DNA from 3 places in the Fictibacillus iocasae genome. Region 3 is predicted to be linked to each of the others. Evidence: predicted binding sites of a transcription regulator. Region 3 holds the regulator's gene; each other region holds the start of a gene.
What was found. Region 3 encodes Rex, which represses fermentation and respiration genes when NADH is low (regulators of the CRP and FNR family bind a similar motif). Its sites were predicted from a motif close to TTGTGAAATATTTCACAA; they were not measured.

Region 1 (10,455 bases), on a different contig from region 3:
ACTTTTCCTTCATCAGGCTTGAGCTTGCCTGTGATAATGTTCATGAAAGTCGATTTCCCTTCACCGTTCGCACCGATTAATCCGATGTGCTCACCCTTCAGGAGGCGAAATGAGACATTATTAAAAATAGCACGGTCGCCAAAGCCGTGGCTTAAGTTTGATACGGATAAAATACTCATCTATAGAACACCTTTTTCTGTCAGAAGTCGTTTACTGCTTCATTATAGTATTGAAAAGGAATTGACTCAACCGCAGAAACGAAAAAAGCCTTCCAATTGAAGAAGAAGGCTTCAAGAATCCGTTTAAAACGGCTTCACAGACATTAAGAAGATCATGATGACAGCTGATGCATGAAGGATATAGCTGTAGCTATCGATTTTTTTATGTATAGCATAGTAATCGGAAGACAATGCATCTCCTTCATTTCGCTCGACAGCGGCTTCTAGTTCCTTCATTTGTTTTGGGATAAGAGCAGCAACAATGACTTGGGCGGCAAGATAAATGACGAGAGAGCCGACAAACCATATTTCGGTAAATAAGGGCGTGTGAAGGAATCCCATTATCAAGCCGGTTGAGAGCAGGGTAAGACTGCCGATCTTTGGCAGAATCTCCACCTGTTTGTTTACGCGCAGAGCAAATTGAGCCTGTGAAACCGTTTTTGGAAATTTTGTAATAAATGGCATGGCAAAGCTAGCACCAAGGCCGACAACAGCAGCGATGACGTGAAGAAGTACTAGTGTTCCGTAAAGCGTCATGAACGATATCCCCCTTTAAATAATCACACACTTATGCTATTCGACTGAATGGTGGGATAGTCCTTTTATCCTATGATAAAAGGTTAGAAAAGGAAAAAAGAGGGGAACAGTCAAGTAAACCATTCAGTTAAGGAGCGATTAACATGGGACGAGCCGTTGCAATGATTATCAGCATCGTGGTCGGAGTCATCCAGGCGATCCTCGGATTGCGTCTGTTGTTCAAATTATTTGGTGCCAATGAAAACGCGCCATTTGTTCAGTTGGTCCTCTCTCTTAGTGAACCGCTGCTTTATCCGTTCCGAGCTATCTTTCCAATGATTGATATCGGCAGGTTTGAGCTCGAACTTTCTACATTAGTGGCCATCATCGTGTATGGCATTGCAGGCTATTTTCTTAGGAGATTGTTCACAGTAGGTCGCACGAGAAAAGATCGCGATGTCATCATCCGCGAAAGAGGAACGCCGAGTAAGTTTTAAAAAAGTGGAAGGAGCCCTTCTCAAGCGCGTGAAGAGAGGGCTCCTTTTTACCCAGATAGCATCGTTTACTCTTCTTCTCTGCGATTCTTGAACGCCTCTTTCGTGGCGAGTGATTCTGAATCTGTCTCATCAGATGCCTGTACAATGCGTGGCTGAAGGCTGTTATCTGGAAACTGGCCGGGATGGCCTTTTTTCTTATGTTCAAACTCTTTACCTCGTGACAATTGTGTTCACCTCTTTTCTCCCTTCATTTTTTCCTTTTGCCGGAAAAATATGTTTTCTGAAACTTTCACGCTGCTCATACGTTGGTTAAGAAAAGGGCGGTAGTAAGGAGTGATATAGAATGAAGGAAGTATACTTTAAAGACAATTTCTTTTCACGAGGGATCACAGAGATTTTCAATGAAAATCAAGATCAGATCGGATATTTAGATTTGAAGAGTGCCTTTACATCCTCAGTCGCTGTTTGTGGACTTGATCATAAAACACACATTGAAGGACGTTTCAGCGGATTTTTCAAGGGCCGCTGGATCATAACTGGACAAAACAAAGTGGAGCTTGGAAGGTTGCAGCAAAGCTTCTCTTTCACAAAGAGGAAGTTTGTATATGAAACGGCTGATCGAGGGAATTACACGATTGTATCTAAAGTGTTCTCAAAGGAATATCAAATATTAAATGAAAAAGAAGAAGAGGTTGTCTGCTTTGAAAGAGTGAGTGGTTTTTTTGAAAGCCGTGCATACAAACTTGTCAACCGGTCTGAACTTCTATCCACAGAAGAATGGACAGCCGTGGTGATGGGGGTCAACATGTTTGAGAAAATGAGCAATGACGGTGGAACAGCTGCCATGGGCGGAGCGGTCACGTAGCCATGAGGCTCAAAAAAGAACTTCACCAGCTCGCTTCCTCTTTTAATGGAAGTGCTAGTGTACAAATACAATTCACTGACTGGAGTATGGAAATCAACCCAAATAAAAAAATGAAATCGGCGAGCTTGATCAAGCTCGCCATTTTACTGGAAGGATACAGCCTAATAGAGCAGGGAGAATTAACTTCAGGCGAGATCTTGCCAATCAATCCTGAAATGATGACAGGTGGGGCGGGCATCATTTCTAGGCTGTCTGTTAGTAGACCATTCAGCGTTCAAGATATGCTTACACTGATGATCGCGGTCTCCGATAATACAGCGGCGAATGTGCTCATTGATTTGCTGGGGATGGATCGAATCAATGAGAGATGCAGACAAATCGGCTGTGTAAACACACAGTTACAGCGAAAAATGATGGATCTTTCATCACCACATGAAAATTGGATAAGCAGCAGGGACACCGTCTTACTAATGAGGAAAATATACGAGCATCCCCTCCATCAGGATATGATCCCTGTCCTTAGTGGACAGCAGTTCCGCCATAAACTGCCCGCTTTGATGAATCCACAGCTTTTCGTGGCGAACAAAACAGGGGAGCTGTCAGGCGTTGAGCATGATGCCGCCATCATCATGAAGGAAGGCGGCGAGCCCGTTTATGCGGCTGTGTTACTCACTGACTTTACTGACTCTGATGAAGCACTGCTTCTACATAGAAAAATCGGGAAACTTTTGTCTCAATATATGATGAATAATTTGTCCGGTCAGTGAATAGATTGTACAAAACTGAATACACCAACGACCAGGACACGAGCTCAAACGATAAACCCGCATTCATTCCATTGCTGTTGAATGCGGGTTATTTATGTGCTGTTGGGCTGGAGAAAGGAGGAAAGAAGAATTGTAAAACGGTAATTCATACTTGACGTATCGGAATAGTTATATTACTTTTGGTAAGCGACTACTTTTTTAAGAGGGGGAACCCAGGATGACGACTTACCTGGTCTTATTGAATCTCGCCGTGATGGCTGTACTGATCGGTGTTTTAGTGTATATGCAGCGAAAGCATGTTTCATTTTCCAAGCGTGTGTTTGCAGGTCTTGGACTTGGTATTATATTTGGATTTATTCTTCAGTACGCATACGAACCAGGCTCCGAGGTTGTAGCAAAATCTGCCGACTGGTTCTCGCTGGTAGGCGGAGGTTATGTAACATTTTTGAAAATGATCGTTATGCCGCTTGTTTTCATCTCCATTCTGTCCGCATTCACGAAATTAAAGCTTTCCAATAATATCGGTAAAATCTCTACCTGGATTATTGGACTGTTGATCGCAACGACTGCTGTAGCGGCAGCTGTCGGCATAGCATCAGCGGTAGCCTTTGACCTTGAAGCCGTACAGATCGAGCAAGGCGATGCAGAGAATGCACGAGGAGAAGAGCTGGAAGGAACGTTTGGAACCGTTAAAGACTTGACGCTTCCGCAGCAGATTTTATCCTTGCTGCCAGCGAACCCGTTCCTTGATTTCACAGGCGCACGGCCAACGTCTACCATCGCGATTGTCATTTTTGCCGCATTCCTTGGTCTCGCCTATTTAGGTGTTAAAAAGAAAAATGAAGAGCAAGCCGCAACATTTGCGGGAATCGTCGATGCATTCTACGGTGTGATCATGCGAGTGGTGACCCTGATCCTTCGCCTGACTCCATATGGTGTACTCGCGATCATGACCAAAACGGTTGCGCTGAGTGACCTAGATGCTATCACAAAGCTCGGTAAGTTCGTTATCGCTTCCTATGTGGCACTTCTCGTCATGTTTGGCATCCACTTACTCATGATCACGCTGTCAGGGCTGAACCCTGTCACCTATATGCGAAAAGCATTTCCGGTACTATCCTTTGCCTTCACATCACGAACAAGTGCAGGGGCGCTGCCGCTTAACATCCGCACGCAAAAAAGCTTAGGCGTTCCGGATGGCATCGCGAACTTCGCTGGTTCATTCGGTCTGTCGATCGGCCAGAACGGCTGCGCAGGCATCTATCCTGCGATGCTCGCCGTCATGATCGCGCCGACTGTCGGCATCGATCCATTGTCTCCTAGCTTCATCGCCACATTGATCGCCATTGTGGCACTCAGCTCTTTCGGTGTAGCAGGAGTAGGCGGAGGAGCAACGTTCGCAGCACTGCTCGTCTTGTCAGCGATGGACCTGCCAATCGCTCTTGCCGGTCTCTTGATTTCAGTTGAACCACTTATTGACATGGGCCGCACAGCGGTAAACGTCAGCGGAGCGATGACATCAGGGATCGTGACAAGCAAGCTTCAAAACGAACTCGATACCAGCGTCTACAACGACGCCGACAACCAAGTCGAAGCAAGCGCCTAAAAGCCCCAACGTTCAAGCTCGGATAGTTCGGGGTCCGGTACACGAATAGAATAATCTTTTAAATGAAGGGGTTCGGTGCCGTTGAGTACCGGACCCCTTCATTTTTGTTACTTATGTACCTTTGTCCCCGTACGAGCATACGATAAAGAGAGAAAATATTTTAGGAGTGAGTATTGGTGAGCTGCAGTAAAATTGCCCGCCATCTTCCCGCAAAGTGCGAGAATTGCGGCTGTGCAGAAGATATTTGTACAAGGAATTTGAGAAGCTATCTTGTCTGTCTAACTGGCAGACGAATTACCATCATCGTAGCAAGCAGAACGGCTCCATTTTTTGTCGGCCGTCTTGTTAAAGTGGACTGCGGAACGGTTGTGATACAAAATGAAGGACAGCTTCCTGGTCCGATCCTGATTAAAATATGCGATATTCTCGCGATAGGGCTTGGTGATTTTTTTGCTCAAACCGCTACGGCCAATCAAGATTCGTGCTTTCTGGAAACACAAAAGAAAACATGCAGGACGTGCGATTGCCCCTGCTCAGAATCGATCTGTGTGAAAGACCTAAGAGAACAGCTTCAATCCTGCGTGCAGCGTCAAGTGACAATTTTCTTCAGCAGCTTGAACTTTCAAGGGCTGCTAAAGCGTGTCGAATGTGGTGTAATTGTCTTGAACGTCACGTCCATTCCATTCGGCCCGCCCATTATCCCGATCGATTTTATCATTCCGATCTGCCAAATTTCGGTTGCGGCCCCGTTTTTAACTCAAGGGACGGCAGCAGCTGCATTAACAGGATGCGCTCAGTACCTTGTGCAGAACGAAGAACAAACGTGTCATTGTGAGTGTGTAGAGGACAGCTGCACGATTTCGTTAAGAAAAGAGCTGACTAAGTGTACAGGCAAAAGAGTCACAGTGTTCTTAAAAGAAGCGGCTAACTTAAACGGCATCATTAAAAAAGTGAACTGCGGCACCCTGCTTTTTGAATCTACAGGTGGCCCAGTCCTCATCCCGCTTTGCGTCATAACCGCAATAGCCGCACAGCAACCTGCAACTCCAGCGGCAGGAGCTCTAACAAGCTTCATCTCATCTCAACTATCACTCGCCGCTTTCTTTCCATCAACAAACGAATAACCAAATACAGAATCCCTTTTTTCAGGGATTCTTATTTTTTAGCATTTTGTTAAAATTGGTTCAGCATTTTTAAATCCTTTAAAAAAAGCTTTTGTCTAATTATTTATTGCCCGCGGAAAGCGTGCGCCTGTAATGGAGATCAACCGCTACGCAGAAATCTAAAAGCATCAATGCTTGACACTCGTATGAGTTTCAGTCCTTAACCGTTTCTTTAAATAAAAGTGTGAAGGTTATACATATAGGGTACAAGTGTAGAAAAGAGGTTATGCGAGGAGAGAAAGAGAATTGGTAAAAAACACGCTTTCACTTCCAATACATGAAGCTGTTTCCACAAATTTGAACATTTTTTGACTAAAGTGTGAAGAAGTTGTGAGCTTTCTTTGAAATTCTCGTGACACTTGTGTATACGCTGCGATTTTTATGATAACGTTTGGTACGATGTTAGCAGTTAGGTATATGTACTTAAGTAATTGCTTTTGTGATGTAATTCACAAGCGTAGGGGCATAAGTGGCTCCTAGGCTGAATAGCTGGATATAGAGAAAGGAAGGTGGACCTGGTGATGCGACGGTTGAAGCCGTTTCTTACATTAGGATTATTGACGGCCGTCTTGTTTTTGAGCGGCTGCAGCAGTGACATGGCGATCTTGGATCCAAAAGGACCAGTTGCTGCAACACAGAAAGATCTTATTTTGCTTTCTATCGGATTTATGCTGTTTATTGTAGCAGTTGTCTTTATTTTGTTTACAGTGATCGTCTATAAATATCGGGAGAAGCCAGAGAATGAAGGCTACAAGCCGCCTGAGATGGAAGGCAACTTGAAGCTTGAGATTCTGTGGACTGTGATTCCGATTATTATCGTAACGATGCTAGCAATACCAACGGTCAAGGCAATCTACACGCTGGAAGAACCGGCAAATGAGAAGAAGCCTCTCGTTGTTCACGCTACGTCTGTTGACTGGAAATGGGTGTTCACATACCCAGAAGAGAACATTGAAACGGTGAACTACTTATATATTCCGGAAGACCGCCCGGTTAAGTTTAAGCTAACATCTGCTGATTCTATGGCGGCGCTTTGGATTCCGCAGCTTGGCGGACAAGAGTACTCGATGGCTGGCATGCAGACGGAAATGTACCTGCAGGCAGATGAGCCAGGAAAATATAAAGGGCGCAACGCCAACTTTACAGGCGAAGGGTTCACACCGCAGCAGTTCATCACAACGGCTATGACGGAAGAAGACTTTGAGAAGTGGGTAAAAGAGGTGCAGCAAACGGCTCCTAAACTCACGCAAAAGCAATACGATAAGCTGATGCTTCAAGGCGAATCTGAAAAGATGACCTTCTCATCGACTCACCTGAAGTGGGTTGACCATGCGAAAGACGCCGAATATGCGATCAAAGCACGCGAGCGCCAGGGGCAAGTACCGCTAAACCCTCACAGCCGCGAAGCAAAAGAGAAACGCAAACAAATAGAAGAGGAAGCCCGGAAGCAATCAGAAGCCGAAACAGGTTCAGATCATTCCGGATCCCACTAAAGAGGGGAGGCAGCACATATGAAATGGGATGAATTTTTCGTCACCGGCGACCCGCTCATTTACGGCGCGGACGCATCGATCGCACTTACAACGATCGGTATCATTTTTGCACTAACATATTTCAAAAAGTGGGGCTGGCTCTGGAGAGAGTGGCTCACGACTGTTGACCATAAAAAACTAGGCATCATGTATATTATTGCGGCTGTCCTCATGCTTTTCCGAGGCGGTGTCGACGCACTCCTTATGCGTGCGCAGCTCACCGTCCCTGACGGAAAGTTTTTGGACGCACAGCACTATAACGAAATTTTCACAACACACGGTACGATCATGATTCTTTTCATGGCGATGCCGTTCGTTATCGGTTTAATGAACGTCGTCGTACCGCTCCAAATCGGAGCGCGTGATGTTGCGTACCCATACTTGAACGCTGTTTCATTCTGGACGTTCTTTATCGGGGCGATGCTGTTCAACATCTCGTTCGTAATCGGCGGATCACCATCAGCCGGCTGGACAAGCTACATGCCGCTTGCCGGAAATGAACTGAGCCCGGGGCCAGGTCAGAACTATTACCTGCTCGGTCTTCAGATCTCTGGTATCGGTACACTCTTAACAGGTATCAACTTCCTGGTTACGATTTTAAAAATGCGTGCGCCAGGCATGACGCTTTTCCGCATGCCAATGTTTACTTGGTCCACGCTTATCACAACAATCATCATCATCTTCGCATTCCCGATCCTTACAGTCGCGCTTGCGCTGATGACATTCGACCGCTTGTTCGGAAGCCACTTCTTTACACTGGCTGACGGCGGTATGCCGATGCTTTGGGCGAACCTTTTCTGGATTTGGGGACATCCTGAAGTGTATATCGTGGCACTTCCTGCATTCGGTATTTTCTCTGAAATTATCGCAACGTTCAGCCGTAAGCAAATCTTCGGCTATAAAGCGATGGTTCACTCTATGGGTGCGATTTCAGCACTCAGCTTCGTTGTATGGGTTCACCATTTCTTTACGATGGGTGCCGGAGCAGGCGTTAACTCGTTCTTCTCGATTACAACGATGGCGATTGCGGTTCCAACAGGTGTTAAGATTTTTAACTGGCTATTAACGATGTACAAAGGCCGCCTGCAGATGACGGTTGCGATGATGTGGTCATTAGCCTTCATCCCGAACTTTGTTATCGGCGGTGTAACAGGGGTCATGCTCGCCATGGCTGCAGCCGACTATCAATATCACAACACGTACTTCCTAGTGGCGCATTTCCACTATGTACTCATTTCAGCGACTGTGTTCGCATGTTTCGCTGGACTATATTACTGGTATCCGAAAATGTTTGCTCACAAGCTGAACGAACGTCTAGGAAGATGGGCTTTCTGGCTGTTCGTAGTCGGATTCAACCTGTGCTTCTTCCCAATGTACTTCCTAGGTCTCGACGGAATGCCTCGCCGTATTCACACATACAGCTGGGCGGACGGCTGGTTTGATCTGAACGTGCTTGCAACGATCGGCGGAGCGCTAATGGGCTTCGGGTTCATCGTTCTTGTATACAGCATCTACTACAGCTTCCGTTATGCGAAAAGAGAAACAGCGAATGACGTATGGGGATCTGGACGCACACTTGAGTGGGCGACACAGACTCCGGTTCCTTTCTATAACTTCTCTGTTGTACCTGAAGTTAAAGGATGGGATACAGTTTGGACGATGAAAGAAGAAAAGAAATCGTTCAAGCCCCGCCTTGCTGATCTGAAGAAGATTCACATGCCAAGCAACTCCGGCAAACCGTTCTTGATGGGTATTTTCTTCTTCATCGCAGGATTCGGTATGGTATTCGCCTGGTGGCCGATGGCGATCATCGGCGGTATCGGGATCGTGGCATTCTTGATTGCCCGATCGTTCGACTATGACGATGGATTTTATGTATCTGTTGAAGAAATAAAAGAAACAGAAAAGATTACGGAATAAGGAGGCGTGGAAAATGGGTGCTCATAATACTACAATCGATCCAAACACGCCGATGGAATACCAGACGGAAACAGGACGCTTAAACATCTTAGGCTTCTGGATTTTCTTAGGGGCGGAAATCGCGCTTTTCGCGACGCTTTTCGCCACCTATCTAGTCCTGTTCAGCCGTACAGCAGGAGGCCCGACACCGGGTGAACTGTTTGAAATTAAAGGCGTGATGCTTCAAACGTTCTTGCTCTTAACATCAAGCTTTACATGCGGCATCGCGATTCATGAGATGCGCCGACATAACCTTAAGGGCCTTTACACATGGATGATCATTACCTTGGCGCTTGGCCTTGGATTCCTCGGCCTTGAGATATATGAGTTCGTTCACTATGTGCATGAAGGCGCGACGATGCAGACCTCTGCATTCTGGTCTGCTTTCTTCGTACTTGTCGGCACACACGGTGCCCACGTTACACTTGGTATCGGATGGGTTATCCTCATTCTGATTCAGCTGAAAATGCGAGGATTGAATCCAGCAACATCGAAAAAAGTATTTATCGTCAGCTTGTACTGGCACTTCCTCGATGTTGTGTGGATCTTCGTTTTCACAGCTGTATACCTTTACGGCATGATGGAGCCATCAATGGGAGGAGGCATGCACCATGGCTAATCCGAATAAACGTTTTCCAATGAGCCACGTGATTGGTTTAGTACTCTCGATTGTGATGACACTGGCAGCTGCTTGGGCAGCCCTTGAGTCAGATCTTTCACGTACCGTGGTCCTCGTTATCATTGTGGTTCTTGCCATCCTTCAAGCCATGCTCCAGCTTTTCATGTTCATGCATATGACGGAAAGCGAGAACGGTGTATGGCAGACGCTTAATATAGCTTATGCATTCTTTATCGCTATAACCGTCGTTGCTGGATCCGTCTGGGTCATGTACTTCGGCATTCACGGTTATCACTAATGAGAAAAGCCGCTGCAAAAGTGAACGTTCACTTTTGCAGCGGCTTTTTATTATTTGTGTGATTAGTGGTTGGCGTGCATTTTGTTAAAAGTGGCGCGAGAGTACAGGTGTTGTTTAAGAACCCGCTCGCAAGTGAAGCCAAGCGGCGCGCAATAGCTTAACGGCGCGAATGAGAAGTCGATCGGCGCGCAAATCTATGGAACCGCTCGCAATTTTTTATTATAGCGCGCATATCAAAAAATTGGCGCGGAAGGAGTTGGATAGGCCAACGTTAATAGTTCAAAACTGACGTTGCCTTCATCCGGCACGAATGAATAAAAAATACGCTCGTATCTTGTCAGGAATAGCGCGGAATCGTCTTAAAAGGCTGTCAAACGGCGCGCATTTTTTAGGTAAAAGGCAATCGTCTTTCAAA
Region 2 (10,455 bases), on a different contig from region 3:
GCGACACGGTCCTCGGAATGAACCTGTCTCACGGCGGCCATCTGACACACGGCAGCCATGTGAACTTCTCGGGCATTCAGTACAATTTTGTAGAATACGGTGTAGATAAAGAAACACAGAAAATCGATTACGAAGACGTGCGCCAGAAAGCGATCGAGCATAAGCCGAAGCTAATCGTGGCAGGAGCCAGCGCGTATCCGCGTGCGATCGACTTCAAAAAGTTCCGTCAGATAGCAGACGAGGTAGAAGCGTACCTTATGGTCGATATGGCGCACATCGCCGGCCTCGTGGCAGCAGGACTGCACGAAAACCCTGTGCCTTATGCCGACTTTGTGACAACAACCACGCACAAAACGCTGCGAGGACCTCGCGGCGGCATGATCCTTTGCAAAGAGGAGTATGCAAAGAAAATCGACAAATCCATTTTCCCTGGCATCCAGGGCGGCCCGCTCATGCACGTAATCGCAGCAAAAGCCGTCGCGTTCGGTGAGGCACTGACAGACGAGTTCCGCACGTACGCGCAGAATATCGTCGATAACGCAGCACGCTTATCAGATTCTTTGCAAAAAGAAGGGTTGACGATCGTTTCAGGCGGAACGGACAACCACTTGCTTTTAGTGGATGTGAGCCAGCTCGCCCTGACTGGTAAAGTGGCGGAAAAAGCACTGGATGACATCGGCATCACGACGAACAAGAACACGATACCGTTTGATACAGAAAGCCCGTTTGTCACGAGCGGCATCCGCATCGGAACGGCAGCGGTCACATCACGCGGCTTCGGTCTGGAAGACATGGACGAGATCGCATCGATTATTGGACTCGTGCTCAAGAACATCGAAGACGAAGAAAAGCTGAAGGAAGCCGCCGCCCGCGTCGAAAAGCTCGCAGGCAAGTACAAGCTTTACGAATAATTTCCGAGAAACGCCCTCCAAGCCAAGAGGGCGTTTTTTACTTTTTAGTTGATATACTTTAAAATAGTGAGTAAAGAAAGACATCACGTTTCGAGGTGGATTATGGGGAATAAGAAAAATCATAACAAGAAGACTGTAAAGAAATCAGGATCATCCGGCTGGATCATTCTCGCGGTGGGCATCACAGCTGCACTGGCGGCGATCCTCATTTTTTCGGGGGCGTTCAAAAAGGATAGCACCTCACAAAAGAACGATATCAACTATGCAGGTCAGCCGTTTTTGGGCGATGAAAAGGCGCCGGTTGAGATGATCGAGTTTGGCGACTACAAGTGCCCGGCATGCAAAAACTTTGACGAGCAGCTTTTCCCTGTTATTGAAAAGGAAATGATCCAAACAGGCAAGGTGAAATTTTATTTCATGAACTACGCGTTCATCAACATAGACTCTGAGCGCTCTGCCCAGTTTGCCGAAGCGGTGTACAAGGAGCTTGGCAATGAAACGTTCTGGAAATTCCATCACCAGCTATACGATGAGCAGCCAGACGACCATGCGGCTGAAAAGGAAGACATTTTCACAGAAGACAAGCTGACGAGCATTCTTGAAGGGGTGTCTTCCAAAGAGGACGCTGAAAAAGTGAGAGCAGCTTACAAAGAAAGCGCAGCAAAAAAAGCGTTTGAAACCGATAAAGACATCGTGAGCGAGCTTGGTGTTAAAAGCACACCGACTCTTTTCGTTGACGGCCAGGAGTTTACCGGAAAATCGCTGGATGACCTGAAAAAAATGGTCGATGACGCAGCCAAGGAGAAGAAGTAATGAACCGGCCGTTGTTTGCCGCGTGGCTGACGGCTATTGCGGCCATGCTCGGCAGTCTTTATTTCAGCGAAGTAAAAGGCTTTATACCATGCAGCCTTTGCTGGTATCAGCGTATTCTGATGTATCCGCTTGCTCTCTGGCTTGGGATCGCGGCGTACCGCAATGACCGCAGCATCACCTTATATGTACTCCCAATCGCCGTGATGGGAATGCTGCTGTCAGGGTACCATTATTTGCTGCAAAAGGTGCCGGCGATGAGAGGCTTCGAGCTCTGCACATCCGGCGTCCCATGCTCCGGTCAGTACATCAACTATGCAGGCTTCATCACCATCCCGTTTTTAGCCTTCACGGCGTTCACGATGATTACCCTATTCATGATCCTAGCACGCAAATAAAGAAAACTTGGCTGACTTAAGTCAGCCTTAGTTGCCCTTACACTATGTTGGTTAACTTTTTTGCCACGTCGAGTAATCATCTTGCAAAAAAGTTATGCATTCCTATAGTGTAAAGAAAACTTGGCTGACTTAAGTCAGCCTTAGTTGCCCTTACACTATGTTCGTTAAATTTTTTGGCCACGGAAGCAAAAAAAAACCAGTCTCTTAAACGGAGACTGGTTTTTGCTGTTGGTTGTAGCGTTTTTCCTGTGAATCGGATGGGCTTTTCTTTTTCGGTGATGGCACAGGAATAATATATTGATGGTTAGGCAGGACCTGGATCAGTCTCACCATGGACACACACAGGACAAGAACGATGATGAACATGAGCGGCAGTCCGCGCGTTGCCCACATGTGTTCAGGCACGATGCGCTGCAGAATCACCAGAATAAACGGATGCACCAGGTAAATGCCCATGGAAAGTGTTCCGACTGTGTAAAGACGCTCTTTCAGCCAGCGTGCTTTTTGGAAATAAGGATAAAGCCCGATCGTTGCGAACGAGAGAATCGGTAAATTCACGAAATTCGTCAAGCGTTTAGACGGTACGCTTCCCATTAGCTTGTACTCCCAGACAGCACCGGCATATACAGCTGCCGCCAATACGGCGAAAAGCCATTTGTGCTTTTGTGAGACGCGAACCACTTCTTCCCAGTGATAAGCCATGAATCCGCCAAACACAAAGAAGAAAATCCAGTGAAGGAAGAATACTTTATCGACAATCACTCTGGCAATGACGCCGTCAAACAGAACGCTATGAGAGATGTCAGTAAAATAGCTGTTAATGATTGCCGCGACAACAAGTGCCACACACCAAGCTTTTTTGCTTCGAATCAACTGAAGAAACGGAAATAAAAAGTAAAACTGAATAACGATGGCCATAAAGTACAAATGATAAAATGACTCGCCTAATGTGAACTGATAAAGAAACACTTTAGGATCTGCTGGCCATGTGCCTTTTAGTATATATTTCGTAACGAGTAAATAAAAAATACTCCAAATGATAAAAGGAGATATGATTTTCACCGTTCGTGACTGAATAAACCGCTTTGCATCAAATCCTTTGTTGCGAACCTGAAAAAACAGCAGAAAACCGCTGATGACGGCAAAAGTCGGTGTGCCAAAACGGCCGAGCTGATTCAGCATGAACGTTAGCCAATTATGCACATCTCCATGCTGGGTATAATAAACCGCTGTAACATGGACAAGTAAAACGCCAAGACATGCGAATGCGCGTAAGAAATGGATTTCGTTGAAATAGACCTTTTTAGTTTGGTTCATTGCAGCACTTCCTTTCATAATGAAAGCACATTTATAGCATGCGGCTTTTATACTAACATGGAATTTGCCGAATTCGATTGTATTAATAATTTTCTTACATTTATTTAATGTTCTTTACTTAAATCTGGTAATTCTCTAATATAGTTGCGGCTCGTAACGTTTTTCTGTAAAATGCTAGAGATGCTTAAATAGAACGACAAAACATTTACATAAAAAGGAGTGCTAAGAATGGGGAAAGTACATGTACTGGATCACCCGCTTATCCAGCATAAGCTGACACACATCCGTGATGAGAGAACGGGTACGAAGGAGTTCCGCGAGCTTGTGGACGAGGTAGCCGGCCTGATGGCGTTTGAAATTACACGCGATCTTCCATTGGAAGAAGTGCTTGTCAAAACACCTGTTGCCGAAGCGAAAATGAACGTTATCGCAGGGAAAAAGCTTGGGCTTGTTCCGATTCTTCGCGCTGGCCTGGGTATGGTCGACGGAATTTTAAAGATGGTGCCTGCAGCAAAAGTGGGCCACGTCGGTCTTTACCGTGACCCTGAAACACTGACACCGGTGGAATACTACGTGAAGCTTCCATCTGACGTGGAAGAACGCGACTTCATCGTGATCGACCCGATGCTCGCGACTGGCGGATCAGCTGCTGCGGCAATCGATTCGATCAAAAACCGAGGCGCTAAAAACATTAAGCTCATGTGCCTAGTTGCCGCACCAGAAGGCGTAAAAGTCATCCAGGACGAGCACCCGGACGTAGATATCTACTTAGCTGCACTCGATGAAAAGCTGAACGACCACGGCTACATCGTGCCAGGACTCGGCGACGCTGGTGACAGACTGTACGGAACGAAGTAATTGTCATATTTTAAAGAGGAAAACCGGCCATCGCCGCTCAATTTGAGCAGCGAAAGCCGGTTTTTTAACTTATAAAGAGCTTTTTCTAATGCGATTAGAACCCAACACGACATATTTTGGATTTACTTACTAAAATAAAAGCGGAAAACCGGCCACCGCCTCCAAATTCGGCAGGGAAAACCGGTTTTTTAACTTGTTAAGAGCCATTTATTAATACGAATTGGCACCCACACAACACAATTTAAAGAAGTTACAACAATTCACGGATTTTTCACTACAAGTTTGGAAAAAGTCACAGCAATTCAACGAAAAGTCACAACAATCCATGGATGGGATACAAGAAAGAAGGTCTGGACGACGTCAGCGATAAACAAAATGCTCTAAATGAAAGACGAAAACCGGCCTCCGCCGCCAGGTTGGGCAGGGAAAGCCGGTTTTTTGACTTGTTCCGGTAAGGATATTGATTCTGAAGTCTAATTTTCAATGAATATTCAGGTCTAAAATGATCTATCACAACACTTTTTTAAGATGTTACAACAATTCACGGATTTTTCACTACAAGTTTGATAAAAGTTAAAGCAATCCAACGCAAAGTCACAGCAATTCAACGAAAAGTTAAATCATTTCACCTATTTAGGCAATCTCCATCACCCAAATAAAAAGCGATCCTAGACGCCGCAATCACAGCATATAGAACAGCCTCTCAACCAACTCAACCCTGCTCTTCAAACAAAACATCGAGCGCTTTGCTGCTGCCCGGCTCATGAAGCACGCTCGTCCGCACAACACGCTTTGTATTGTTTTCCATGATGTTGAAGTTGAACGAGTCGATGACCGATCCGTCCTTATTCACATCGCGCCCTTCATATCCATAATCCTTAACCTGTGCATCTGGATACTTTTTCTTTGTTTCCCGAACCGCAATGCTGCCCCAATGAAAGTAATCGTTCTTCCCAGAAGGAGGAGAGGAAACATCCGTGCGAAGCTGTTCCTGATAATTTCCCGTATTCATCTTGCTCAATTTCTGAGAGCTCTCCTCCGTCTTAGGCTCCTTCCCCCCACACGCCGCAAGCAACACCAACACACACAACACAGCCGCAGTTTTTTTAAACATAACCAATAACCCCTTTCATATGTATATAAAAGAAGTATTCACAGAAAAAGGAAATGTTATGAAAACCCCCTTCCTAATTTAGAAGCTCTACAAAATATACTCCGAAGATGAGAGGGATTTGTTAGAGATTATGTTCGTAATTCACCCTGATTTGGTTGATTGCAGTGAAAGGCGCCGACTCCAGCGGCATGAGTGGGCAGGTGAGACCTTTTAAAGGCGCGTAGCGACAAAAGGGCTCACCATGTCCAGCAGAAATGGCTAGCCCCTCTATGTCAAATGAGGAAGTGCCCAATAAGTCAAAGAGCGACTTACTGGTCCCTTCCTCATTTGCTTGTCGGGGCTGAACGAGCCTTTCCTGCTTTTCGCCACACCCCGCGGAAAGCGTGCGACTGAAACGGAAATCAACCTCTTTTGTGAATTCTGAGTAAGAAGCGAAGCTTACAAAACAATCATTCAAAACACCCAAAACTACTTCACCTCATGTACTTTTCACAAAGCAAATAAGCCACAAAATTTCCACAATTTATTTAAACAAATACCCTATATTGCGTTGACATCAATTTGTCACTATTGTATTCTTACAAAGGGAATATGGTAAGGTTTTCATTACAGTGTTGTCAAGGATTTGACACATTCTGTGAACTTCCAAATTCCTGAGGAGAGGAGTCCGGAATATGAGCAAGAAACGGCCTTATAAAGCAATGGCTTTGATGACTGGCATTCTTTCTCAGCTTGTCGGATGCATATTGATCGGCCTTTTCGGAGGGCGATGGATCGACTCGTACATAGAAACTGGTTTTCCGATTTTCCTCATTTTAGGGTTGTTTCTAGGCCTTGCTACAGGTGTTTATGGAACGATCCGCCTCATCAACAACTTCTCAGAGGACGGGCAGAAATGACAGAATACAGCGCGACGTACGCAAGATATTTTAAATACACGCTGTTTTCGCTCTCTTTTTTTGTCCTCGGATATGCGTTTACAGAGTACAAGAGCGTCTTTTTAGGATTGGCACTCGGGACGGTGTTCAGCTTGTATAATCTGTGGAACATGTATTCTAAGATCGGCCGTTTTGGACAAGCGGTTGCCTCAGGAGAGAAGGTTAAAACACTCGGTTCTCTTGCCAGGCTCGTTACGGCAGGCCTCGCTGTTCTTATCGCACAGCGGTATCCGGAACATTTTCATTTGTTAAGTGTGGTAATGGGACTGATGTCAGTCTACATTATCATGTTAATAGATTCACTAACTCGAGCTACTCGAACTTCAAAGGAAAAGAGGTGAACTAAAAGTGGAACATCATGCTCCAATTGTAGAATGGATGGGATTATCTTTTAACTTGTCCAATGTATTAATGATTTTAGTATCATCTGCCATCGTCTTTATTATCGCCGTTTTAGCAACTCGCTCCTTAGCCATGAGGCCGGGCGGAATGCAGAACTTTCTAGAGTGGGTCGTTGATTTCGTTAAAGGAATCATCAACAGCACGATGGACTGGCATACAGGCGGACGCTTTCTTACATTAGGGCTCACGCTGTTAATGTACATTTTCGTCTCCAACATGCTTGGACTTCCATTCGCCATCATGTGGGATGGGGAACTGTGGTGGAAATCGCCAACAGCTGACCCGACCATTACGCTTACACTTGCGGTTATGGTGGTGGCACTTACGCACTACTATGGCGTTAAGATGAAAGGTGTAAAAGAATACGGCGCTGAATTCTTCAGACCGATGAAATTCTTGTTCCCGTTAAAGATCATTGAAGAATTTGCGAACACATTGACGCTTGGACTTCGTCTTTACGGAAACATCTATGCGGGTGAAATCCTGCTAGGGCTGCTTGTCGGCATGTCACACCAAGGCATCTTCTCCGGCATTCTCGGGTTCTTCCCGATGATCGTATGGCAGGGCTTCTCAGTCTTTGTCGGTGCGATCCAGGCATTCATCTTTACGATGCTGACCATGGTTTATCTTGCCCACAAGGTGAGCCACGATCACTAAGAAACACGTGAATTATCAGTTTCTGTTTAACAGGAACTAATTTTAATAAAAAACTTTAGGGAAATTGAAGGGAGAAATTTCACAATGGAACATCTTATTGCAGCTGCAATTGCTATCGGTTTGTCAGCACTAGGTGCAGGTATTGGTAACGGTTTGATCGTTGGACGTACAGTAGAGGGGATTGCTCGCCAGCCAGAACTTCGCGGTACTCTTCAAACAACAATGTTTATCGGGGTAGCACTAGTTGAAGCCCTTCCGATCATCGGAGTAGTTATCGCGTTCATCGCGCTAGGCTCTAAGTAATTCAACTAAAAACATTGTTTATCTAAAGGATCTATATACAGGGGCGAAGCTTGTTTCATAGATGGAACCTTCGCCTTTCCTTATGTATGACCACTGAAGGGAGGAAAAGCTGTGCAATCCTTAATTTTAGGTGCTGCTACAGGTGGATTAAACACTGGCGACATTCTCGTCCAGTTAGCTGCTTTTTTAGTATTAATGCTATTGCTGCGCAAATACGCATGGGGACCGTTAATGGGAATCATGAAAGAGCGCCAGCATCATATCAACAATGAAATCACGGCTGCTGAAACAAGCCGCAAAGAAGCTCAAAACTATTTGGACAACCAAATTCAAGAGCTGAAGAACGCGAAAGAAGAAGCGAAAGCTATTATCGAAAACGCGAAAAAGCAAGGTGAAGCGCAAGGCGAAACAATCATCGCTGCTGCTCGTGCTGAAGCGGAACGTGTGAAAGAATCGGCAATCTCTGACATCGCGTCTGAAAAAGAAAAAGCTGTGGCTGCTCTTCGTGAAGAAGTGGCGTCATTATCCGTTATGATCGCTTCTAAAGTTATTGCAAAAGAACTAGACGGACAAGCTCAAGAGAAGCTGATTAACGAATACCTTCAAGAGGTAGGCGAGTCTCGATGAGCAAAGATCTGGCTGTAGTGGCAAAACGTTACGCGCTCGCTCTTTTTGATATCGCTGGGACAGAGAACTTGGAGAAAACGGCTGATGAATTGCGCCTCGTTAAGAGCGTCATCAGCTCGAATAAGGATCTCATGAAGGTTCTTGCTCATCCAAAGGTAACAACATCTCAGAAAAAAGAGCTTGTAAAAGACAGCATCGGAGCTGAGCTTTCGACTCCAGTTATGAACACGCTGTTCTTGCTGGTTGACCGCAACCGAATCTCTTTAATCGGAGAGATGGCTGACCAGTTCATTAACTTGGCCAACGACGCGCAAGGCGTTGCAGACGCAAAGGTGTACTCTGTCCGACCGCTTTCAGCTGATGAAACAGCTGAGCTGGAAAAGACATTTACAGCGCGCCTCGGCAAAAAGCTGCGCATTGAAAATATTATCGAACCGTCGCTGATCGGCGGCATGAAAATCCGCATCGGGAACCGTATTTTTGACGGCTCTGTCAGCGGTAAACTTGATCGAATCGAACGTCAATTAGCTTCAGTCCGAAGCTAGAAAGATAGGGGTGAAAATTCATGAGCATCAAAGCTGAAGAAATCAGTGCGTTAATTAAAAAGCAGATTGAAAATTATCAATCTGAAATCGAAGTAAACGATGTAGGTACAGTCATCCAGGTTGGTGACGGTATCGCTCGCGCCCATGGATTAGACAACGTTATGGCCGGTGAGCTTGTTGAATTCTCTAACGGTGTTATGGGTATGGCCCAGAACCTAGAAGAAAACAACGTAGGTATCATCATCCTTGGACCATACGCTGAAATCCGTGAAGGAGACGAAGTAAAGCGTACTGGACGCATCATGGAAGTTCCTGTAGGACCAGAACTTCTTGGACGTGTCGTGAACCCGCTTGGACTTCCGCTAGACGGAAAAGGCCCAATCGACACGAAGAAAACTCGCCCGATCGAGCAAAAAGCTCCAGGCGTAATGGCTCGTAAATCCGTTCATGAGCCGCTTCAAACAGGTATCAAGGCGATTGACGCTCTTGTTCCAATTGGACGCGGACAGCGTGAATTGATCATCGGTGACCGTCAGACTGGTAAAACAGCTGTCGCGATCGACACGATCCTTAACCAAAAAGATCAAGACATGATCTGTATCTATGTAGCTATCGGACAAAAAGAATCAACGGTTGCAGGCGTAGTAGAAACACTTCGCCAGCATGGTGCGCTTGATTACACAATCGTTGTAACAGCATCTGCTTCACAGCCAGCTCCAATGCTATTCCTAGCTCCTTATGCTGGGGTTTCTATGGCAGAAGAGTTCATGTGGGATGGAAAGCACGTCCTTATCATTTATGATGATCTTTCTAAGCAGGCAGCTGCTTACCGTGAGCTTTCTCTACTTCTTCGCCGTCCTCCAGGCCGCGAAGCTTATCCAGGGGACGTTTTCTACCTTCACTCACGCTTACTCGAGCGTGCAGCGAAGCTTAGCGACGAGCTTGGCGGAGGATCGATCACAGCGCTTCCGTTCATTGAAACGCAAGCATCTGACGTATCGGCATACATTCCGACAAACGTTATCTCCATCACAGACGGACAGATCTTCTTGCAGTCTGACTTGTTCTTCTCCGGAGTTCGTCCAGCGATCAACGCAGGTATCTCTGTATCCCGCGTAGGGGGAGCAGCACAGATCAAAGCGATGAGCAAGGTATCTGGTACACTTCGTCTGGATCTTGCTTCATACCGTGAGCTAGAAGCGTTCGCTCAGTTCGGTTCTGACCTTGATAAAGCAACACAAGCGAAGCTAAACCGTGGCGCACGTACGGTTGAAGTACTAAAGCAAGGACTTCACAAGCCGCTTAAGGTTGAATATCAGGTAGCGATTCTTTATGCATTGACTCGCGGATACATTGATGATGTAGCTGTTGAAGATGTAAGCCGTTTTGAAGAAGCACTTTACGCTCACATGGAAGCAAACAGCAAAGATGTGTTAACACACCTTAAAACAGTTGGTAAGCTTCCTGAAGATGATAGCCTTGATAATGCAATTAAAGCGTTCAAGAAGACTTTCGCTTAAGTTATAAAAAACTGATTATGTAAGACTGTTTGCCGTGAGGGAAACGTTGATTTCC
Region 3 (10,455 bases):
TCACCGGGCTTTACGGAGAAGAGGACGGAGCGTTTAAGAACATACTTAGTGACCGCATCATTTTGCGTGATGAGTGGCTGCAGGAGCTAAAAACACACGACCGCCGCATTCTTTTTATCGGGACCGATTTACCTTTGCATCAAGAAGCGATACAGAACGCGCTCGGGAGCCAGGCAGTCTTTGGAACAGCGGGAGATCACATTCCGAAGCCGTCCGAGCTCGCTCGTCTCGGGATCGAAAAAGAACCTGTGAAAGATGTGCATGAGTTTGTGCCGACGTATCTTCAGCTCGCAGAGGCCGAGGTCAACTGGCTGAAGGCGCAGAACAAGCAGGGGTAGATATGGGTGTGAACATGGAGAACATCACATACAGATTGGCAAAAGTGACGGACATTGAGGATATCGTCGGCATCGAGCAATGCTCGTTCGCGACGCCTTGGACGGCAGAGGCATTTTACAACGAAATAGTTGGCAACCAGTTCGCGCACTATTTATTGATCGAAGAAAAACTTCAGACGATCGGCTATTGCGGCGTCTGGATCGTCATGGACGAAGCGCATATCACGAATATCGCGATATTGCCGGAACACCGCGGCAGAGGGCTTGGCGAGGGCTTGCTAGTGGAAGCGAAGAAACTGGCGAAGCGATACGGTGCCGCTACGGTAACGCTCGAAGTGAGGCTCACGAACACGGCGGCACGCGGGCTTTACGAAAAGCTAGGCTTCCAAAACGGCGGGATTCGAAAAAACTATTACAGTGACAACGGCGAGGATGCACTGGTCATGTGGGTGGAATTATGAGTGATGAACTGATATTGGCGATCGAAACGAGCTGTGACGAAACAGCCGCATCGGTCATAAAAAACGGAGTGGAAATTGTCTCAAACGTTGTCTCTTCACAGATTGAGAGCCATAAGCGATTCGGCGGTGTCGTTCCGGAAGTGGCATCGCGCCACCATGTGGAGCAGATGACACTCGTGCTAGAGGAGGCTTTATCGCAAGCGGGGCTTGAGCCAAGCGATCTGACGGCCGTCGCGGTAACGGAAGGGCCGGGACTTGTCGGGGCTTTGTTGATCGGTGTGAACGCGGCCAAAGCGTTTGCCTTTGCGCACGGGTTGCCGCTCGTGCCGGTGCACCATATCGCAGGGCACATTTATGCGAACAGACTGCTTACAGAGATGAAGTTCCCGCTGCTGACGCTTATCGTTTCTGGCGGGCATACGGAGCTTGTGTATATGAAGGAACACGGATCGTACGAAGTGATTGGCGAGACGCGTGATGATGCGGCCGGTGAGGCGTACGATAAAGTGGCGCGCACGCTGAACATGCCGTACCCAGGCGGCCCTCATATCGATCGCCTGGCGCAGGAAGGCGAGCCGGTTATCGATCTGCCGCGCTCGTGGCTCGAGCCGGGTAGCTATGATTTCAGCTTCAGCGGCTTAAAGTCGGCAGTGATCAACACGGTGCATAATGCGACACAGCGCGGTGAGACCATCAAGCCGGAAGACCTTGCCGCAAGCTTTCAGGCAAGTGTTGTTGAAGTATTGGTGGAAAAAACGTTCCGAGCGGCTGGAGAGTACAATGTGAAGCAAGTGCTGCTCGCGGGTGGAGTGGCAGCGAACAAGGGTCTTCGTGCCGGATTAGAGCAGCGTTTTAGCGGCTCGCGCTTTGATCTGATCATCCCGCCATTATCGCTGTGCACAGACAACGCTGCTATGATCGGCGCAGCGGCCAGCATAGAATATCAAAAAGGCAAACGAGCCACCATGGCGCTCAACGGCGTACCAGGTTTGGACCTCGAAGCGCAATAAAGAAAAAGACCAGATTAGCTTCTGGTCTTTTTTGCTGTCTATTTCCGATGAATTGTTGAAAGTTACTATGTGTATAACTTTTCACTCAACCTGTGGATAATGTGGAAAACAAAAAGAAACCTAGTAATGATAAAGAATGTGACTTGTGCACAAAATCCACAATTTAAGATGCTGTTTTTGTGGATAAAGTGGATAACTCATGTATAACTCGGAAAAAGGTATGATTTTCAGCATTTTCGTCTGTGGATAGTTGAAAAAAGCTAGTCGGGGTCCGGTACACATGGTACCGGACCCCGACTAGCCTTCTATCGCTGCTCCCTGTTGCCAGCGCCTCAAAATATGACGAAGACCCGCAAATTATTGTTTAGACCCGCGTTTTGTAAATAAAGACCCGCAAATAACCGAGTTAGACCCGTAAAATCAAAAATAGACCTGCAAAACAAAAAAGCCATCAGTAGACCTGGCACCGAAGTACCGGCCCCCCTGATGACTCCGAGATGGCTTCCTGTATTATAGCTATAGCTGCAATTCTTCCCATTCTTCCATGAGAGATTCAATTTTGTTATTCACTGTATCGAGCTTGCTCTGAAATTCTGCGGTTTTTTCGTAGTCTTGGAACACTTCTGGGTCGCAGAGCGCTTCTTCATAGCTGGCTGCTTCACTTTCAAGCTTCTCCAGCTCACTTTCAATCTCCTCGATGCGGCGCTGCTTTTTGCGGTCGGCTTTTTTGCTTTCTTTGTCGATCGCGTGCTTGCCGGACGGCGGTGAAGCGGAAGGTGCGGCACCACCTGTTGTCGCGCTTTCCTGCTTTTCGATCTCTTCGCGCGCTTTCATCTCGGCTTTTTTCTCTACATAATAGTCATAATCGCCAAGGTAGCCTGTGATGCCGTCGCGTGACAGCTCGGCCACCTTTGTCGCGATACGGTTAATAAAATAACGGTCATGGGACACGAAAATAATTGTGCCAGGGTAGTTGATGAGCGCGTTCTCAAGAACTTCCTTGCTGTCGAGGTCCAAATGGTTCGTCGGCTCGTCGAGCAACAACACGTTGGATTTCTGCATCATCAGCTTCGCGAGTGCGAGACGCGCCTTCTGACCGCCGCTCAGTTCGTTCACGTATTTCTGTACATCGTCGCCGCTGAACAAAAACTGGCCGAGGATCGAGCGGATCTCATTCTCTGTTTTCAAAGGATAGTCGTCCCATAGCTCTTTTAGCAGCGTTTTGTTGGAGTTCAGGTTTGCCTGCTCCTGGTCATAATGGCCGATCTGCACGTTCGTACCGTACTGGATGTCGCCAGTCAAAAGCGGCAGTTCTTTGCGTATGGCTTTTAAAAGAGTGGACTTTCCGATTCCGTTCGGTCCGACGATCGCCACGCTGTCCTGACGGTGGATGTGGTAGTTCACTGGCTTGAACAGCGGTTCGTCCTGTGTATAGCCTGTGGACACGTTGTTCAGCTTCAGCACATCGTTTCCGCTCTGGCGGTCGATATCGAATGAAAAGTAAGCTGATTTCTCCGAGCCTGCCGGACGGTCCAGCACGTCGATCGCTTCAAGCTGCTTGCGCCGGCTCTGTGCCCGTTTGGTCGTCGACGCACGCGCGATATTGCGCTGCACAAAATCCTGCAGCTTCGCTATCTGGTCCTGCTGTTTCTCGTACTCGCGCATTTCCTGCTCATAGCGCTCCGCTTTTAAATCGAGATATTTCGAATAGTTGCCCACATAGCGCGAAGAGCGCAGGCGGGAAATCTCGTAGACCGTCGTGACGATTTTATCGAGGAAATACCGGTCATGCGACACGATCAGGATTCCGCCAGGGTACGACTGCAAGTATTGCTCGAGCCACGTGAGCGTTTTGATGTCCAAATGGTTCGTCGGCTCATCGAGAATTAGTAGATCTGGCTTTGTTAAAAGAAGCTTCGCGAGCGCGAGACGTGTTTTCTGGCCTCCGCTCAGTGTGTGGACAGGCGTCTCACGGTCAAACTCGCTGAACTGAAAGCCGTGCAGCACGTTGCGGATATCGGCTTCGTACTGGTAGCCTCCTTCGTCCTTGAAGGTGATCTGAAGCTCGTCGTATTCTTTTAAAAGCCGTTCGTACTCCGACTCGTTGGCGATCACTGCAGGATCGCCCATCTGTTCCTCCATCATGCGAAGACGGCTCTCCATCCCGCGAAGGTGGTCGAACACGCTCAGCATCTCGTTCCAGATCGACTTCTCGGAGTCGAGCCCTGCGTCCTGTGACAGGTAGCCGACCTGCACGTCTTTTGGGATCATGATGTGGCCGGAGTCATGTGACAGCTCGCCTGTGACCACGCGGAGAAGGGTGGACTTACCTGCGCCATTGCGGCCGACAAGCGCGATACGCTCCCCTTTTTGCACTTCTAATTTAACGTTCTTTAAAATGGGTTCAGCACCGTACGATTTGCTGACATCGTTCACTTGTAAAATAATCATCTGCTGTTCACCTCTATGGAAAAGGGGTGTAGTAGCGCCCCTGTACCGCTTCAAAATAGATACCTCTAGTGTAGCCCACCTCTTTCCCGCGTGGCAAGGAGGGGGTCCGCTGAAGTTCGGGGTCCGGTACGTTTTCACGCTAACGCAGCAAGGCCGCGGTGTGAGATGAAAGCGTACCGGACCCCAAGACCACAAGACCGAGATTTGAAGGAATTCTCCTTTGGTATGCCGAACGAGAAGGTGAGGGGAAAGGAGTGGTCCTATGAAGCAAGCATTGCTTGTGATTGATGCACAGCAGGAATTAATTGAAGGCAATCTAACCGAACAGAGTGTGCGGCATAAAGAAAGATTAGTGGAGAACATTAACGCTGTACTGGAAAAGGCATTAGAAGAACAGGCAGCTGTTATTTTCGTGCGAGATCTGGACGTCGCGAATGGGGAAGGACCAGGATTTGAAGTCCACAGCGGCATACAGGTGCCAACTACAGCCGTCACATTTAATAAGAAAGCGACAAGTTCCTTTTATGGCACAGAGCTGCTGCCTTATTTAAAGGACAACAGCATTGAGCATCTCGTGATTATGGGCTGTAAAACGGAGCATTGCATTGATACCGCGGTTCGGGCAGCTACAGTGAATGGATTTGATGTGACGCTGGTGGGTGACGGCCATTCCACGACAAATTCAAAGGTTCTTAAAGCGGAACAAATCATCGCGCATCATAATGCCATCCTGCACGGGCATTATAATGTCGACCACTTTTCTATGGTGAGAAAAGCAGACGAAGATCTGTTTGTGCCCACACACAATAACTATCGTTAATCTCTATACAAGGCACCAATAAATAACCTCGCCAACATTGGCGAGGTTCTTTATTGCTTGGAGTCCGGTACGTTTTCACGGCAACGCAGCTATACCGCGGTGTGATGTGAAAACGTACCGGACCCCGAACTTAATTGTTCATCATTTCGTTAGATTTAGCGCACGGTAAACAAGACAGCGCCTCCTAAGATATTGTATATTACAGGAAAGGAGGGCGAGTCATGGACAAGCTGACGCATTTTAACGATGAAGGCCGCGCCCGGATGGTGGATATATCAGATAAGGATGTGACACTCCGGACCGCTGCTGCGAAAAGCGCGGTTACGGTGAACGACACCATTTACCATAAAATCATCGAAGGCGGCTTCAAAAAAGGCGATGTGCTCGCGGTCGCTCAGGTGGCTGGCATCATGGCGGCGAAGAAGACGTCCGACTGGATCCCGATGTGCCACCCGCTGCATCTGTCAGGCGTTGACTTGTCATTCCAATGGGAAAAGCAGAATGACGCGTCGTACATACTCCACATCACGGCAGAGGTGCGGACGACGGGCTCGACGGGCGTGGAAATGGAAGCGCTCACGGCCGTATCGGCTGCGGCACTGACGGTGTACGATATGTGCAAGGCTGCCGACAAAGGCATGATCATAGGCCCGACGTCGCTCGTCCTCAAGACGGGCGGGAAAAACGGAGATTATAGGCGAGAAGATTAACCGTACAAAATATGCTACAATAGATGAGACAAGCTTTCTCATGCTGGAGGGCTATAATGAGCCAAGAACATATGAAAATACCGCAAGCAACAGCCAAGAGGCTTCCGCTGTATTACCGTTTTTTGAAGAACCTTTCCGTATCAGGCAAACAGCGTGTATCATCGGCTGAGCTGGCTGAGGCGGTGAAGGTCGATTCGGCCACCATCAGACGCGATTTTTCCTATTTCGGCGCACTTGGGAAAAAAGGCTACGGCTATAACGTGAACTACTTGCTGACCTTTTTCGCCAAAACGCTGAGTCAGGACGAAACGACACCTGTGGCGCTGATCGGTGTCGGTAATCTCGGAACTGCTTTTTTGCACTATAATTTTACGAAGAACAACAATACAATGATTCAGCTGGCGTTCGATGTGGATCCAGGCAAAATCGGCACAGAGATTGCCGACGTGCCGATCTACCACATCAACGACATTAAAAAAGAGCTCGCGACAAGGGAGATTGACGTGGCGATTCTCACGGTTCCTGTCGGTGCCGCACAGCCGATCGCTGATGATTTGGCCGCAGCAGGCATCAAAGGCATTCTCAACTTTACGCCGGCGAGACTGACACTGCCGCCGCACATCAGGGTCCATCATATCGACCTTGCCGTCGAGTTGCAGTCGCTCGTTTATTTTATGAAGCAATACCCAGTTAACGAAGAATCAAAGGATCTATAGGAGGTGCAACACATGCTAGGAATCGGAAGTTCACTCGTCATCGGATGGATCGGACCAGGAAGCGCAGTCGTCATCGGACTTGCCGCGCTCATCATCTTCGGACCGAAAAAGCTGCCAGAGCTAGGACGTGCAGCAGGTAAGACGTTAAAAGAGTTCAAGAGTGCGACGCAAGGCATTATGGACGAGCACGATAAGGACGACAAAAAGGACAGCGACGCGAAAAAGTAAGGATGTTAAAGATATGACACAAGAAAAAAACATGTCTGTATATGATCATATCGGTGAATTAAGGAAGCGGCTCATCATCATCAGTGCCGTCTTTCTTTTGTTCATGGTTGCGGGATTCTTTTTGTCGCGGCCCGTTATCGTCTATTTGCAGAACGACACGATCGCGCAAAATATTCAGATGAACGCGTTTGATCTGACCGATCCGCTTAAAGTATATATATCGTTTGCCTTCATACTAGGCCTCGTCATGACGGCGCCGGTCGCACTGTACCAGCTATGGGCGTTCATCAGCCCCGGACTTTACGAGAACGAGCGAAAAGTAACGCTCATGTACATCCCGATCTCCTTCGCGCTGTTTCTCGCGGGAATAGCGTTTTCCTACTTGCTGCTGTTTCCGTTTGTAGTCGGATTCATGAGCAACATCGCGGAAACGCTAAAAGTCGAAGGAGAGTACGGCATCCAGGAATACTTCTCGTTTCTGTTTAGCATGACCCTGCCGTTCGGACTGATCTTTCAGTTCCCAGTGCTCGTCATGTTTCTAACAAGACTCGGCCTCGTCACACCAATGCTGTTAAGAAGCATTCGAAAGTACGCCTATTTCGCGATACTCGTCATCGCCGGCATGATCACGCCGCCCGAGCTCGTATCACACTTAATGGTCACACTCCCGCTCCTCGTATTGTACGAGATCAGCATCTTCATCTCAGGCTTCGCCTACCGCAAACGCCTGCAAGCAGAAGAAGACGCGCTGCTGGAGGAAGAGATCACATCCTAACTCACACCCATTGTTGGTGTGGGTTTTTCTTTTGGGTGGTGGGGTGTGGTTGAGCAAGTTGGTGTTGGTGTTGGCGCGCAAATCAAAAAATTGGCGCGGAAGCTAATGCGAAATGGAAGTTGACTAGTTAAAAAAGGGACTGGCGAGGCTGTTGGCGCGAAAGACAGACAAACCCGCTCGCATCCTATTCAATCGGCGCGCAAACTTGTCAAAACCCATTTTAACGGCGCGAATATAGTTAACAAAGTCGGGGTCCGGTACACAACGTACCGGACCCCGACTAGTTATCTCATTATTTCTTTTTCTTCTTCAAATGCCGGTGAAACGCGAAGTAGCGGATGGCGTTGGCGAAGTCGAATGTAGCGACGACCATCGTAATGATCGTCCAGATGCTTGTGATGCCATAATCCTGGGCGTAGTGGACAGCCAAATAGGTGAAGACAATCCCAATTCCGGTATACAGAAAGCCCATAAAGAGCGGTGATGTTCTCATAATAAAAATCCTCCAAAGATGAATTGCATCGTATCCATTTGTTTTTCATATTCTTTGATCTCATCCGCGAACACGAATTGCACAAGCAGCACGAGTGTGTTCATCGTCATATGGGCGATGATCGGGACGAGCAGTCGCTTCGTTTTCACATACAAATACGCGAACGTGAAGCCGATCGCCGTATAAATGAGCAAGTGAGTGAAGTCCATATGAACGGCAGCGAACACGAGCGAGCTGATGAGCGCCGATAAGAAAAAGCCGAATCGGCCGTACAGCCTGCCGAACAAAATTTTACGGAACACGATTTCTTCTAAAATAGGACCGATCAACGCGGCGACGATCATAAAGTAAGGCGTGTATTGAGTGATCTTCACCAAATCTTTCGTGTTCTGCGATCCGGCTGGTATGCCGAGAACCTTTGTCTCAATCGTAATCGCGATAATTTGCGCGGCATACGCCATAAACACCCCGCCGATCGCCCATAACACGGCACTTCCGCGAGAAACGCGTCCACCACGTAAATGACGGTCACGAATATCCGGCCGCAGCAAAATCAAAATCAACACAAGTGCGAGGGCAAAACTAAACGTCCCCCAAAGCCCCGCCCACTGCTCACGCGGAACATCAAACGCCGACAAAATCGGCCGAGCAAAAAGCCCCGAAAACTGCATGGCAAAATAAACAACAATAACCCACCAATACCGCTTCTCCAAAAAGAACTCTCCTTCTAAAAACGCTCTATTCTTAAAGCTATATAAAAAAACATAATAGGTGTTTTGTTTACAAAAAACTTCTGTGAAAAGGTTGATTGAAGTGAAAGGTGCCGACTCCTCGAAAAAGAAGTTCACTTTTTCTTCGTGCGATGTCTTGCTTCGCCGTCTTCCTTATCCTGCGAGTGGGAGTGGGCAGGTGGGACCTTTTAAAGGCGCGTAGCGACGAAGGGGCTCACCTTGTCCAGCAGAAAGGGCTAGCCACTCGAGGTCAAAAGTTCAAGAGTCCAATAAGTCAAAGAGCGACTTACCGGCCTCTTGCCCTTTTGCTTGTCGTGGCTGTACGAGCCCTTCCTGCTTTTCACCACACCCCGCGGAAAGCGTGCACCTGTAACGGAAATCGACCACTTTCATAACAGCCTGTTATCACTAACATTCTTTCCTTTATAACACTTACATAACACTCATTTTAACACACATAAAATATAAGAAGCGAATCACACCGTTTGTCGGTTTTTGTGTATAGTTCCTACTTGCAAACTTAAAAAGAATTATTTATTATAGTAAATGGAGTTAGCACTCACTTTAATTGAGTGCTAATAAATAAAACTATTCAATATATTAGGAGGGTGTTTCACTTGTTAAAGCCACTAGGTGATCGTATTGTTATCGAGCTTGTTGAGAGCGAGGAGAAAACGGCAAGCGGAATCGTGCTGCCAGACACAGCAAAGGAAAAGCCGCAAGAAGGCAAAGTAGTTGCTGTAGGAACAGGCCGTGTCGCTGACAATGGCGAGCGCATCGCTTTAGAAGTTTCTGAGGGAGATACCGTGATCTACTCCAAATATGCAGGAACAGAAGTTAAATACCAAGGCAAGGAATACTTAATCCTGCGCGAAACAGACGTTTTGGCAATCGTAGGCTAACCAAACCAAATGGCTCAATTACGAGCTGCATAGAATACAAAACTTAAACTTAAAAATAACAGGAGGTTTTTACTCATGGCTAAAGACATTAAGTTCAGTGAAGACGCTCGCCGTTCCATGCTTCGCGGTGTGGACGCACTTGCAAACGCGGTAAAAGTAACACTTGGGCCAAAAGGGCGCAACGTGGTTCTTGAAAAGAAATTTGGTTCACCGCTGATCACAAATGACGGTGTAACAATCGCGAAAGAAATCGAGCTAGAAGATGCTTTCGAAAACATGGGCGCGAAGCTTGTTGCTGAAGTTGCTTCAAAAACAAACGACGTAGCTGGTGACGGAACGACGACGGCAACGGTTCTTGCTCAGGCGATGATCCGTGAAGGTCTGAAGAACGTAACATCTGGCGCGAACCCAATGGTACTTCGCAAAGGGATCGAAAAAGCGACAGCGGCTGCTGTTACAGAACTAGCTGCGATCTCTAAGCCGATCGAAGGCAAAGAGTCTATCGCACAAGTTGCGGCGATCTCTGCGGCTGATGAAGAAGTAGGACAGCTGATTGCTGAAGCGATGGAGCGCGTTGGTAACGACGGCGTTATCACAATCGAAGAGTCTAAAGGATTCACAACTGAGCTTGAAGTGGTAGAAGGCATGCAGTTCGACCGCGGATACGCTTCTCCTTACATGGTTACAAATCCTGACAAGATGGAAGCAGAGCTCGACAACCCGTACATCTTGATCACAGACAAGAAGATCACGAACATCCAAGAAATCCTTCCTGTTCTTGAGCAGGTTGTTCAGCAAGGCAAGCCATTGCTTTTGATCG

Region 1: a site for Rex is predicted at 6,070-6,087, ahead of qoxA (cytochrome aa3 quinol oxidase subunit II). Genes of this name have one in related genera too.
Region 2: a site for Rex is predicted at 6,023-6,040, ahead of ACFQPF_RS07580 (AtpZ/AtpI family protein). Genes of this name have one in related genera too.

The regions. Positions count from the first base shown of each region.
Region 1 covers NZ_JBHTCP010000052.1:143,954-154,408, forward strand. The annotation lists gene ACFQPF_RS18020 (ABC-F family ATP-binding cassette domain-containing protein) at 1-179, opposite strand, end outside; gene ACFQPF_RS18025 (DUF2269 family protein) at 303-755, opposite strand; gene ACFQPF_RS18030 (YggT family protein) at 899-1,231, shown strand; gene ACFQPF_RS18035 (hypothetical protein) at 1,297-1,455, opposite strand; gene ACFQPF_RS18040 (hypothetical protein) at 1,575-2,096, shown strand; gene ACFQPF_RS18045 (serine hydrolase) at 2,099-2,863, shown strand; gene ACFQPF_RS18050 (L-cystine transporter) at 3,081-4,469, shown strand; gene ACFQPF_RS18055 (hypothetical protein) at 4,646-5,593, shown strand; gene qoxA (cytochrome aa3 quinol oxidase subunit II) at 6,154-7,125, shown strand; gene qoxB (cytochrome aa3 quinol oxidase subunit I) at 7,144-9,084, shown strand; gene qoxC (cytochrome aa3 quinol oxidase subunit III) at 9,098-9,742, shown strand; gene qoxD (cytochrome aa3 quinol oxidase subunit IV) at 9,735-10,040, shown strand.
Region 2 covers NZ_JBHTCP010000013.1:180,378-190,832, reverse strand. The annotation lists gene ACFQPF_RS07615 (serine hydroxymethyltransferase) at 1-911, shown strand, start outside; gene ACFQPF_RS07610 (DsbA family protein) at 1,014-1,724, shown strand; gene ACFQPF_RS07605 (disulfide oxidoreductase) at 1,724-2,119, shown strand; gene ACFQPF_RS07600 (acyltransferase) at 2,324-3,436, opposite strand; gene upp (uracil phosphoribosyltransferase) at 3,665-4,294, shown strand; gene ACFQPF_RS07590 (DUF3889 domain-containing protein) at 5,007-5,408, opposite strand; gene ACFQPF_RS07585 (hypothetical protein) at 5,530-5,874, opposite strand; gene ACFQPF_RS07580 (AtpZ/AtpI family protein) at 6,083-6,307, shown strand; gene ACFQPF_RS07575 (ATP synthase subunit I) at 6,304-6,687, shown strand; gene atpB (F0F1 ATP synthase subunit A) at 6,695-7,405, shown strand; gene atpE (F0F1 ATP synthase subunit C) at 7,490-7,708, shown strand; gene atpF (F0F1 ATP synthase subunit B) at 7,820-8,335, shown strand; gene ACFQPF_RS07555 (F0F1 ATP synthase subunit delta) at 8,332-8,880, shown strand; gene atpA (F0F1 ATP synthase subunit alpha) at 8,901-10,400, shown strand.
Region 3 covers NZ_JBHTCP010000040.1:5,088-15,542, forward strand. The annotation lists gene tsaB (tRNA (adenosine(37)-N6)-threonylcarbamoyltransferase complex dimerization subunit type 1 TsaB) at 1-338, shown strand, start outside; gene rimI (ribosomal protein S18-alanine N-acetyltransferase) at 341-799, shown strand; gene tsaD (tRNA (adenosine(37)-N6)-threonylcarbamoyltransferase complex transferase subunit TsaD) at 796-1,809, shown strand; gene ACFQPF_RS12165 (ABC-F family ATP-binding cassette domain-containing protein) at 2,326-4,260, opposite strand; gene ACFQPF_RS12170 (cysteine hydrolase family protein) at 4,523-5,080, shown strand; gene moaC (cyclic pyranopterin monophosphate synthase MoaC) at 5,302-5,790, shown strand; gene ACFQPF_RS12180 (redox-sensing transcriptional repressor Rex) at 5,847-6,506, shown strand; gene ACFQPF_RS12185 (twin-arginine translocase TatA/TatE family subunit) at 6,519-6,734, shown strand; gene tatC (twin-arginine translocase subunit TatC) at 6,748-7,509, shown strand; gene ACFQPF_RS12195 (DUF4305 domain-containing protein) at 7,802-8,002, opposite strand; gene ACFQPF_RS12200 (CPBP family intramembrane glutamic endopeptidase) at 7,999-8,715, opposite strand; gene groES (co-chaperone GroES) at 9,351-9,635, shown strand; gene groL (chaperonin GroEL) at 9,711-10,455, shown strand, end outside.